2 regions of the Streptomyces sp. NPDC001678 genome follow, and region 2 is predicted to be linked to the other one. Evidence: riboswitches for the same ligand, from Rfam matches in the RefSeq annotation. Region 2 holds a riboswitch; the other holds the start of a gene.
What was found. A riboswitch is a leader RNA that binds a small molecule or an ion and turns the genes downstream of it on or off. The one in region 2 is predicted to bind glycine.
Positions count from the first base shown of each region.

Region 1: it holds a riboswitch for glycine, as region 2 does, so the genes downstream of both, gcvP (aminomethyl-transferring glycine dehydrogenase) here and gcvT (glycine cleavage system aminomethyltransferase GcvT) in region 2, are expected to answer to the same signal.

Region 1 covers NZ_JBIAUP010000019.1:116,989-122,797, forward strand. Annotated here, with positions in the region: gene gcvP (aminomethyl-transferring glycine dehydrogenase) at 1-2,542, opposite strand, end outside; glycine riboswitch at 2,734-2,842, opposite strand; gene ACFYZR_RS29615 (PRC-barrel domain-containing protein) at 2,963-3,373, shown strand; gene ACFYZR_RS29620 (DNA polymerase IV) at 3,256-4,746, opposite strand; gene ACFYZR_RS29625 (MerR family transcriptional regulator) at 4,871-5,512, opposite strand; gene ACFYZR_RS29630 (bifunctional nuclease family protein) at 5,704-5,809, opposite strand, start outside.
Region 2 covers NZ_JBIAUP010000004.1:244,752-250,560, reverse strand. Annotated here, with positions in the region: gene ACFYZR_RS10520 (L-serine ammonia-lyase) at 1-317, opposite strand, end outside; gene glyA (serine hydroxymethyltransferase) at 550-1,812, opposite strand; gene gcvH (glycine cleavage system protein GcvH) at 1,846-2,220, opposite strand; gene gcvT (glycine cleavage system aminomethyltransferase GcvT) at 2,299-3,414, opposite strand; glycine riboswitch at 3,583-3,680, opposite strand; gene ACFYZR_RS10500 (AAA family ATPase) at 3,818-4,423, shown strand; gene ACFYZR_RS10495 (enhanced serine sensitivity protein SseB) at 4,572-5,306, shown strand; gene ACFYZR_RS10490 (enhanced serine sensitivity protein SseB C-terminal domain-containing protein) at 5,379-5,809, shown strand, end outside.

The sequences.
Region 1 (5,809 bases), on a different contig from region 2:
TGGTCGGCGCGTGGAAGCCGTAGTCGATCAGGCGCTTGGCGACGTCGTCGACGCTCACGCCGGTGGCCTTGGTCAGCGGCCGGAGGTCCACGATGCACTCGTGGGCGACCAGTCCGTTCGGGCCGGTGTAGAGCACGGGGTAGTGCGGCTCCAGGCGCTTGGCGATGTAGTTGGCGCCGAGCACCGCGACCTGCGTGGCGCGCTTGAGGCCCGCGCCGCCCATCAGCCGGACGTACGACCAGGAGATCGGCAGGATGCCCGCGGAGCCCCAGGGCGCGGCCGAGATCGGGCCGACGCCCGTGGCCGGGCCCGCGGTGGGCTGGAGCGGGTGGTTGGGCAGGTACGGGGCGAGGTGGGCGCGGACGGCGACCGGGCCGACGCCGGGGCCACCGCCGCCGTGCGGGATGCAGAAGGTCTTGTGGAGGTTCAGGTGCGAGACGTCGCCGCCGAACCGGCCCGGCTTGGCCAGGCCCACCAGGGCGTTGAGGTTGGCACCGTCGACGTACACCTGGCCGCCCGCGTCGTGCACGGCCGCGCAGATGTCGGCGACGTGCTCCTCGAAGACGCCGTGGGTGGAGGGGTAGGTGATCATCAGCACGGCGAGCTCGTCGCGGTACTGCTCGATCTTGGCGCGCAGGTCCTCGACGTCGACCTCGCCGTCGTCGGCCGTCTTGACGACGACGACCTTCATGCCGGCCATCACGGCGCTGGCGGCGTTGGTGCCGTGCGCGGAGGACGGGATGAGGCACACCGTGCGGCGCTCGTCGCCGTTGGCGCGGTGGTACGCGCGGACGGCCAGCAGGCCCGCGAGCTCGCCCTGGGAGCCGGCGTTGGGCTGGAGGGAGACCTTGTCGTAGCCGGTGACCTCGGCGAGCCGCTCCTCGAGCTCGGTGATGAGGGTGGTGTAGCCCTCGGCCTGCTCGATGGGCGCGAAGGGGTGGAGCTGGCCGAACTCCGGCCAGGTGACCGGCTCCATCTCGGTGGTGGCGTTGAGCTTCATGGTGCACGAGCCGAGCGGGATCATGCCCCGGTCCAGGGCGTAGTCGCGGTCGGCGAGGCGGCGCAGGTAGCGCAGCATCGCGGTCTCGGAGCGGTGCTGGTGGAAGACCGGGTGGGTGAGGTACTCGTCGCCGCGCAGCAGGCCCTCGGGGAGCGCGTCGAAGGTCGTCGGGTCGAGCGCCTCGACGTCGCCCTCCACACCGAACGCGGCCCAGACGGCGGCCAGGTGGGCGCGGGTGGTGGTCTCGTCGCAGGAGACGCCGACGTGGTCGGCGTCGGTCTGGCGGAGGTTGACGCCGCGCTCGCGGGCGGCCTCGACGACCTCGGCGGCCCGGCCGGGCACCCGTACGGTGACGGTGTCGAAGTAGGCGTCGTGGACGACCTCGGCGCCTCCGGCGCGCAGGCCTTCGGCGAGGATCGCGGCGTAGCAGTGGGTGCGGCGGGCGATCGCGGCGAGGCCCTCGGGGCCGTGGTAGACGGCGTACATGCCGGCCATGACGGCGAGGAGCACCTGGGCGGTGCAGATGTTGCTGGTGGCCTTCTCGCGGCGGATGTGCTGCTCGCGGGTCTGGAGGGCCAGGCGGTAGGCCTTGTCGCCGTCGGCGTCGACGGAGACGCCGACGAGGCGGCCGGGCAGGCTGCGGGCGAACTTGTCGCGGACGGCCATGAATCCGGCGTGCGGGCCGCCGAAGCCCATGGGGACGCCGAAGCGCTGGGTGGTGCCCACCGCGATGTCCGCGCCGAGCTCGCCGGGCGGGGCGAGGAGGGTGAGGGCGAGGAGGTCGGCGGCGACGGTGACGATCGCGCCGAGCTCGTGGGCCCGCTCGATCAGCGGGCGGAGGTCGCGGACGGCGCCGGAGGCTCCGGGGTACTGGAGCAGGACGCCGAAGACACCGCGCTCCGCGATCTCCTCGGGGATGCCCGCGGACAGGTCGGCGACGACGACCTCGACGCCGGTGGGCTCGGCGCGCGTCTCGATGACGGCGACTGTCTGCGGCAGGGTGTCGGCGTCGATGAGGAAGACGCCGTCCTTGACCTTGCCGACGCGGCGGGAGAGGGCCATGGCCTCGGCGGCGGCGGTGCCCTCGTCGAGGAGGGAGGCGCCGGAGGTGGGCAGCCCGGTCAGATCGGCGACGACCGTCTGGAAGTTGAGCAGGGCCTCCAGACGGCCCTGGGAGATCTCCGGCTGGTAGGGCGTGTAGGCCGTGTACCAGGCGGGGTTCTCCATGACGTTGCGGAGGATCACCGGCGGTGTGAACGTGCCGTGGTAGCCCAGGCCGATCATGGAGGCCAGCACGGTGTTGCGGTCGGCCAGGGAACGGAGCTCGGCGAGGACCTCGGCCTCGGTGCGGGCCTCCGGCAGGCCGAGCGCCCCGACGCTCTTGATCGCGTCCGGCACGGCGGCGGCGGTGAGCTCGTCGAGCGAGCCGAAACCGACCTGGGCGAGCATCTTGGCCTGGGCGGCGGCGTCGGGACCTATGTGGCGCGCCTCGAAGGGCGTGCCGCGCTCCAGGTCGGTGAGGGCGATGCGGTGGACGGTCATCTGCGGAGGCCTCCTGGTCATTGCGACCTGCGAGGGGTACCACGGCGCGGGTACCCGGACGGCCTCCCCCTCTGTCATCTCAACCTGAGAGCTTCACCGGGCCGCGGCGCACGATCCGGCTTTCACCGTCGGTGAGGAGGGGCTTCGGCGGCTGCTGCCTGACCTGGGCCCGCCCTGCTTTCCAGAGTGACCTCGTCCATGCGGTACGGGTGCCTGAGAGATTCCGGGGAGGATTTGCTCCTTCGGCGCCTTCTCCGAACGCCTGGTGGGCTTCGGGAAGAGCTCTCCCGCACGGGGTCTGCGGCCACTGGCCAGCCTACCAGCGGGGGTTTCCGGGTGGATCTCCCGAGTGGCCGGTTTCACGTCCGTGGTTTTTCGTGGTGACGAGGACCGTCATGGGCGGGGAGCAGCGGAGGAGCCGTGCAGACCGACATCGATCCCCGGAGCCTCATCGGGCGCAAGGCCTTCGACCGGGACGGCGTGAAGATCGGCACCGTGGACGAGGTGTATCTGGACGACGCCACCGGGGAGCCGGAGTGGGCGGCCGTGCGCACCGGCCTCTTCGGCCGGGACGCCTTCGTACCGCTGGAGCCGAGCCGGGTCGAGGAGGACGGGCTGCGCATCCCCTACGAGCGGGCGCTGATCAGGCAGGCCCCGGGTTTCGGGGTGGGCCGGCACCTCTCCCCCGCGCAGGAGCTGCGGCTCTACCGGCACTACGGGCTGGAGCTGCCCTCGCCGGAGCCGCCGCCGGAGCCTCCGGCGCCCGACGGCACGGCCGCCGGGGAGGCGCCGTCCGGGGGCCCGGAAGGCGTGGGCGGCGCGAGCGGCTGATCGTCGTCGGTGCGCACCAGCGGCAGCGGTTCGGCACGGTGGAGCGCCGGGTCGTCGACGCGGAAGGTCCGTACCCGCCCGGGTGCCGACCAGGGCTCCTCGAAGCGGACGGTGACGCGCCCGACGCCGCTGCCCTGCACCCAGCCGGCCCCGTGCTCGTCGTGCCGGACGTCCAGTCCGGGAAGCCACCGTGGCGGCCCCTCGGGGTCCTTCCGGGGCTCCTGGGGCGTCTCGGGCTCGTGGGGTGCCGGTCCGGCCGTCGTGGCCGTCCCGGCGGCCGCCGCGGCCTCGGCGGCGCCCGCGGCGGCCTGGGCGAAGAGGTCCTCCTGGGTGTAGTCGGCGAGCCCCGAGACGCCCACGCCCAGCAGCCGCACCCCGGCCGTGGTGTCCACGTGCTCCAGCAGCCGGGCGGCCGCCTCGCGCACCACGGCGGGGTCGTCGGTCGGGCCGCGCAGGGTCTCCGAGCGGGTCAGGGTCGAGAAGTCGTACCGCCGCACCTTGATGACGACCGTCCTCCCCGAGCGCCCGGCGCCGCGCAGCCGGGCCACACAGCGGTCGGCGAGGCGGGCGAGCTCCAGCTGCACCCGGGTCCGGTCGGTGAGGTCCTCGGCGAAGGTGTCCTCCACGGACACGGACTTGGCGTCCCGCTCGGCGACCACGGGGCGGTCGTCGTGGCCGGTGGCCAGGGCGTACAGGCCGGCGCCGTGGGCCTTGCCGAGGAGACGCACCAGTTCGTCCTCGCCGGCTCCGGCCGTCTCCGTCACGGTGGTGATACCGGCGCGCCGCAACGTTTCAGCGGTGGCGGGGCCGACGCCGGGGATGGTCCGCACCGACATGGGGCCGAGGACTTCCAGCTCCGTACCGGGCTCGATGAGCATGAGCCCGTTCGGCTTGGCCTCCTCCGAGGCGATCTTCGCGAACATCTTGGAGCCGGCCAGCCCCACCGAGGCCGTGAGCCCCGTGACCGCCTCGATGTCCCGCCGCAGCCGCTCCCCCACCGCGCGGGCGGCCTCCTCGGTGGGCGCCACCCCGCCCGCCTCCAGGTCGACGAACGCCTCGTCGAGGCTGAGCGGCTCCACCAGCGGCGACAGCTCGCCCAGCAGCCCCATCACCACCTGGCTGATCCGCTGGTACAGCTCGAACCGAGGGGTGAGATAGGCGGCGTTGGGGCAGAGCCTGCGGGCCTGGGCCGTCGCCATGGCGGAGTGGACACCGAAGACCCGTGCCTCGTACGACGCCGTGGCCACCACGCCACGGGGGCCCAGACCGCCCACCACCACGGGCTTTCCGCGCAGGCTGGGCTTGGACGCCTGCTCCACCGAAGCGTAGAACGCGTCCATGTCCAGATGGAGAATCGTCGGCGCACCCCTCACAGGACAGATGCTGCCGCATACCACTGACAATCGCACCGATGTACGACGAGGCGCCCCGCGCCGGCCGCTGTCACGGCCTGCGCGGGGCGCCCTGTCACGCTGTCGTACGGGCCCCCGGAGGGGCTCATCCCGCCCGGTTGCGGCGGCGGGCGAGCTCGTCGGCCGGGTTGTGGCCGACGAGCGTCTCGCCAGTGTCCACCCGCTCCCCGTGGAGCTGGGCGAGGGCGCTCTCCACATCGCGCCACACGACGCCCACGGCGATCCCGAAGACGCCCTGGCCGCCCTGGAGGAGATCGACGACCTCGTCCGGCGAGGTGCACTCGTAGACCGTGGCGCCGTCGCTCATCAGCGTCATCTGCGCCAGGTCCTCCATGCCGCGCGAGCGCAGGTGCTGCACGGCGGTGCGGATGTTCTGGAGCGAGACCCCGGTGTCCAGGAGCCGTTTGACGATCTTCAGGACGACGACGTCCCGGAAGCTGTAGAGCCGCTGGCTCCCCGACCCGTACGCGGGCCGCACGCTGGGCTCCACGAGTCCGGTGCGCGCCCAGTAGTCGAGCTGCCGGTAGGTGATGCCCGCGGCCGCGCACGCCGTGGGCCCCCGGTACCCGATGCCGTCGGAGCTCCGGGAGGGCGCCGCGCCCCCGGACTCGCTGCCCCGTGGGGTGGTCACCGCCGCCGTTGCGGAATAGCGGGGCACTGGTTCGACCGTTCCCCCATGCAGCGGATACGGACCGCCGACCGCCGTACCGTCGCCCGTGCTTCTCACGCCGACCTCCGTCCTTGACCTGCCTTCTCGACGGTAGGCAGTCGCTCGGGGTGCGTCAACGATCGCCACACTCGGCACGCCGAGTGATAATCACCCTGAGAGTGGTTTTACGTGTCCAGGTAGCGGGAAAAGCTACTCGAATGCGGCACTGAGGCGGATTCCACCGGCTCTCCGCCGGCTTCGCGCACGCCCTACTGGTTGCTGCTGCCGAAGTCCTCGGGCGAGATCTGGTCGAGGAACTCGCGGAACTTCTCCACCTCGTCCTCCTGCTCGTCCGGGATGGCGATCCCCGCGTCG
Region 2 (5,809 bases):
GAGCCGATCTCGGCGCCGAGGAGCTTCAGGCGCTTGGTGGTGCGGATGCGCTCCACCTCGTCGTCGGCGATCTCGACGTCGACGGTGCGGGGGGAGTGGCCCTCCAGGCCGAGCAGGACGGCCTTGGGGGTGCCGTGGCCGTGGCCGGTGGCGCCGAGGGAGCCGTAGAGCTCCGCCCGTACCGAGGTGGTCTGGGCGAGCAGACCGTCCTTCTTCAGGCGCCCCACGAACATCCGGGCGGCGCGCATCGGGCCGACCGTGTGGGAGCTGGACGGGCCTATGCCGATCGAGAAGAGATCGAATACGGAGATGGCCACGGTGGCAGCTCCTCTATGAGTCGGGGGTGGTACGGGGTGGTACAGGGGTGGAACAGCTGGTGCGGTGGAAAGCGGAATTCCGCATTCATCTATCAGTGTGCGGGATGCGGGCGGCTTCCCGCGGTGGCGGAGCTCACTCCGCGGTGGGGGCCCTGTCGCGGTGCGGGGCACCGGCCCGCTCCCTGAGCGTGCCCGGTGCCCCGTACCGGCCGGTTAATCCCGTGCTTCGGCGCTACTTCAGCCCGGGGTACAGCGGGTGCTTGTCCGCGAGCGCCGTGACGCGGCCGCGCAGGGCCGCCGCGTCGAAGCCCGGCTTGAGGGCCTCGGCGATGATGTCCGCGACCTCGCGGAAGTCCTCGGCCTGGAAACCACGGGTGGCCAGGGCCGGGGTGCCGATCCGCAGGCCCGAGGTGACCATCGGGGGGCGCGGGTCGTTCGGGATGGCGTTGCGGTTGACCGTGATGCCGACCTCGTGGAGGCGGTCCTCGGCCTGCTGCCCGTCCAGCTCGCTGTTGCGCAGGTCCACCAGGACCAGGTGGACGTCCGTGCCGCCGGAGAGGACGGAGACGCCCACCTCCTTGACGTCGTCCTGCATCAGACGCTCGGCGAGGATCTTCGAGCCCTCCAGCGTGCGCTGCTGGCGCTCCTTGAACTCCTCCGTGGCCGCGACCTTGAAGGAGACGGCCTTGGCCGCGATCACGTGCTCCAGCGGGCCGCCCTGCTGACCGGGGAAGACCGCCGAGTTGATCTTCTTGGCGAGCTCGGCCGTGGAGAGGATCACACCACCGCGCGGACCGCCCAGGGTCTTGTGGGTGGTGGTGGTGACCACGTGGGCGTGCGGCACCGGCGAGGGGTGGAGCCCGGCGGCGACCAGGCCCGCGAAGTGGGCCATGTCGACCATCAGGTACGCGCCGACCTCGTCCGCGATCCGGCGGAAGGCGGCGAAGTCCAGCTGGCGCGGGTAGGCGGACCAGCCGGCGACGATCAGCTTCGGGCGGTGCTCCTTGGCGAGGCGCTCGACCTCCTCCATGTCCACCAGGTTGGTCTGCTCGTCGACGTGGTAGGCGACCACGTTGTAGAGCTTCCCGGAGAAGTTGATCTTCATCCCGTGGGTCAGGTGACCACCGTGGGCGAGGTTCAGGCCCAGGATGGTGTCGCCCGGGTTGAGCAGGGCGAACATCGCCGCGGCGTTCGCCTGCGCGCCGGAGTGCGGCTGCACGTTGGCGTGCTCGGCACCGAAGAGCGCCTTGATGCGGTCGATGGCGATCTGCTCGACGACGTCGACGTGCTCGCAGCCGCCGTAGTAGCGGCGGCCCGGGTAGCCCTCGGCGTACTTGTTGGTCAGGACCGAGCCCTGGGCCTCCATGACCGCGACCGGAGCGAAGTTCTCCGAGGCGATCATCTCGAGGGTGGACTGCTGGCGGTGGAGTTCGGCGTCGACAGCGGCGGCGACGTCGGGGTCGAGCTCATGGAGGGAGCTGTTGAGAAGCGACATGAGTTCTTCCTGCGCGGGAGGGAGCGGGCGGGGTCAGCCGGCGAAGTCGGTGTACTCGTCGGCGGTCAGCAGGTCCGCCGGCTCGTCCGTGATCTTCACCTTGAACAGCCAGCCGCCCTCGAAGGGGGCGGAGTTCACCAGCGCCGGGTCGTCCACGACGTCCTGGTTGGCCGCGACGACCTCACCCGTGACGGGGGAGTAGAGGTCGCTGACCGACTTGGTCGACTCCAGCTCACCACAGGTCTCGCCCGCGGTGACCGTGTCGCCGACCGCCGGGAGCTGTGCGTAGACGACATCGCCGAGCGCGTTGGCCGCGAACTCGGTGATCCCGACCGTCGCCACACCGTCGACGGCGGCCGACAGCCACTCGTGCTCCTTGGAGTAACGCAGCTGCTGGGGGTTGCTCATGGCTAGATTCTCCTGTACGCGCGTGGGTGCTTGTGCAAGGGGTCTTGACAGATGAGATGAGGGGGATTCAGTGAGGGGTCAGCGTTCCCGCTTGTAGAAGGGGAGTGCGACGACCTCGTACGGCTCGTGACTGCCGCGAATGTCCACACATACCCCTTCCGTCCCCGGCGTGGCGTGCGCCGCGTCGACGTAGGCGATCGCGATCGGCTTGCCGAGGGTGGGGGAGGGGGCACCGGAGGTGACCTCGCCCACGACCTCGCCGCCGACCGTCACCGCGAATCCGGCGCGCGGCACCCGGCGGCCCGCCGCGATCAGCCCGACGAGCTTGCGCGGCGGAGCCGTCTCGGCCCGCTCGGCGGCGGCCGCCAGCGCCTCGCGGCCCACGAAGTCGCCGGCCTTGTCGAACTTCACGACCCGTCCCAGCCCGGCGTCGAACGGGGTGAGGGCCGTGGTCAGCTCGTGCCCGTAGAGCGGCATGCCCGCCTCCAGGCGCAGCGTGTCGCGGCAGGACAGGCCGCACGGCACCAGCCCGGCGTCCGCGCCCGCCTCGGTCAGGGCCTGCCACAGCTTCTCGGCGTCGGCGGGGGCGACGAACAGCTCGAAGCCGTCCTCGCCGGTGTAGCCGGTGCGGGCGATCAGCGCGGGGACGCCCGCGACGGTGCCCGGCAGGCCCGCGTAGTACTTCAGGCCGTCCAGGTCGGCGTCGGTGACGGACTTCAGGATGGCGGGGGAGGCGGGGCCCTGGACCGCGATCAGCGCGTAGTTCTCGCGGTCGTCCCGGACGGTCGCCTCGAAGCCCGCCGCGCGCTCGGTGATCGCGTCGAGGACCACCTGGGCGTTGGAGGCGTTGGCGACGACCATGTACTCGTCCTCGCCGAGCCGGTAGACGATCAGGTCGTCGAGGATGCCGCCGTCCTCGCGGCAGATCATCGTGTAGCGGGCCCGGCCGACGGCCAGCGCGGAGATGTTGCCCACCAGGGCGTGGTCCAGGGCCTGCCCGGCCTGGGCGCCCATGAGGGTGATCTCACCCATGTGCGACAGGTCGAAGAGGCCCGCGCGGGTGCGCACGGCGATGTGCTCGTCGCGCTCGCTGCCGTAGCGCAGGGGCATGTCCCAGCCGGCGAAGTCGGTCATGGTCGCGCCGAGCGCGCGGTGCAGCGCGTCCAGGGCGGTACGGCGGGGGGCATCGGTCATGATCGGGCTCCCGGGCAGGTGGATCGCGGAGGAAATGCCTGGATAGGCGGCCTCCCCATCTGTCATCGGAACCTGAGAGGTTCACCGAGAGCCCTCGCCTGTCGTCAAAGGCACCCGGCTTGCACCTTGGGTGGGACCGCGTGGGCGCGGCCCGCTTTTCAGATCTGCCTCACCCGCGCGGTACGGGGCCTGAGAGATTCAAGGGAGGAACTTGCTCCTTCGGCGCCCGGGGCACATGGCACCCGGGACTCTCCCGCGCGGATTCGAACGGCCAGTATGCGATTGCTTGCAGTTGAGTCGAGCGTGAGTCGAGCTTGGCGCGCACATCATTGCACGTACGGGCGTGCGACGGACCGCCCGCCGCCCCTCAAATTGGATTACCTTTTCTTTGCGAGAGGGGGCGATCACCGTGCGTACGGAAGTGGGGGCGGAGGAGACGCACGGGGTGCGCGATCTGCGCGGGGGTGCCGTGGCGATATCGGAGCTCCGCTATCCGGCGGGCGACCTGCTCGTCGTCTCCGGTCTGCCCGGCGGCGGCAAGTCCACGCTGATACGGCGCGTCGTGCCCCCCGCCGTCCACCGCGTGGACTCCCAGGACATGCGCGAGCGCTTCGAACGCCTGCCGCTGACGCTTCCCTACGCCCTCTGGCGGCCCGTCGTCCGCGTCGCGCACTACGCCGCGCTGTGGCGGGCCCTGCGCTCGGGAGACAGCGTCGTCGTGCACGACTGCGGGCAGTGGAGCTGGGTGCGCCGCTGGCTCGCGCGCGACGCGCGGCGGCGGGGCGGGGGGCTGCACCTGGTGGTCCTGGCGGTCGACGCGCCCACCGCGCTCGCCGGCCAGCGCGCCCGCGGCCGTGGCGTCTCCGTCCGCTCCTTCGCCCGCCACCGCCGCGCGACGTCCCGCCTCGTCGCCGCCCTCACGGCGGGCGACCACCCGGCGGGCACGACCTCGGCGGTCCTCCTCGACCGCGAGGCGGCGGACGCGCTGCGGGTCATCTCCTTCGGCTGAGGCCGGCTCGGCACCGCCGGGCCGTGACGACGGCGATCAGCCTGCGAGGACGAGCCCGGCGGTGCCGGACAACCAACCCGCCCCGGGCAAGCCCAGGCGCAGCCGTTAAGGTGCGGGATGCGTCCGACGAACGGTGGTAGGGGAGACGATGACCTGGCCGGCCAATGAGCTCGAAGCGGTGCTCGCCGCCTCCGTCGGCGTGCCGGACTCCGGCCCCCGCATCGTCGAGGCGCTCGGCCGCAGCAACGTGTGGGTTCCGCTGCCCAAGGGCGGCGGACCCGACAGCCCCGACCTCGACCTCCCCACCCTGGAGCTCGGCGGCGCCGCCTACGTCCCCGTCTTCAGCTCCCAGGAGCAGTTCACGGCGGTCGCCGGTCCGGGGATGTCCTTCGTCGTCGCCCCCGCCGTCGAGTTCGCCCGCGGCCTGCCCCCGCAGGTCGGCATCGTCGTCAACCCCGAGGGCACCGTCACCGTGCCCCTGCCGCCGCCCGCCGTCGCCGGGCTGTGCCGGGCCGGGCGCACGGCCCTGGACGGCGACGCCACCGGCGGCCGCGTACGGCTGTACGAGCCGGACTGGCAGGAGGAGCCGACCGCGTTCCTGGCCGCCGCCGGGCTGGAGTTCGCGGACACCGGCGTCGTCCGGACCGCCCGCCGCGCCATGGCCAGCGTCGAGGGCGCCGATCCCGCGCTGTTCGTCGGCGTCGAGCTGGGGCTCCCCGACCCGGGGAGCCGCTCCGCCGCCCTGGACGCCCTGGGCCGCGCGCTGGGCCGGGTGCCCGTGCCCTGGCCCGTACAGCTCGTCTTCCTGGACGTCGCCCAGGACGACCCCGTGGGCGACTGGATACGGACACGGATACGACCGTTCTACGACCGTGACCTGTGACAGCTCTCATGCCCGCCCCCGCGGGCTCGTAAGCTGGTAGCAGCAGACGGCCAAGAGAAGAGGCGGACCCAGGTGAGCGCGGGCGCGGAGAGCGGCGTGGAGCAGGTGCTGCGCCAGGTGGCGCCCGGCCGGTACGACACCTACGAGCAGCTGCTGCGGTCCCTCGCCGAGGGCCGGGTGTGGATGCTGCTGTGGCACGGTCAGGCCGGCTCGCCCGACGCCCAGTACGGGAACATGGAGGTCGACGGCCTCGGCTACGCCCCCTGTGTGACCTCCGCCCAGGAGCTCGCCGCCAGCGGCTGGAACCGCGCCCACGAGGTCGTCACCGGCCGGGCCGTGGCCGCCTCCCTCTACCCCGACCGCTGGAGCCTGTGGCTCAACCCCCACGCCCCCGGCGGCGGCGTCGGCATCCCCTGGCTCGACCTGCGCCGGATCGTCGCCGGCCTGGACCGGCTGCCCGCCGGCCCGCTCCAGCTGAGCGAACCGGCGCTGGACATCCCGCA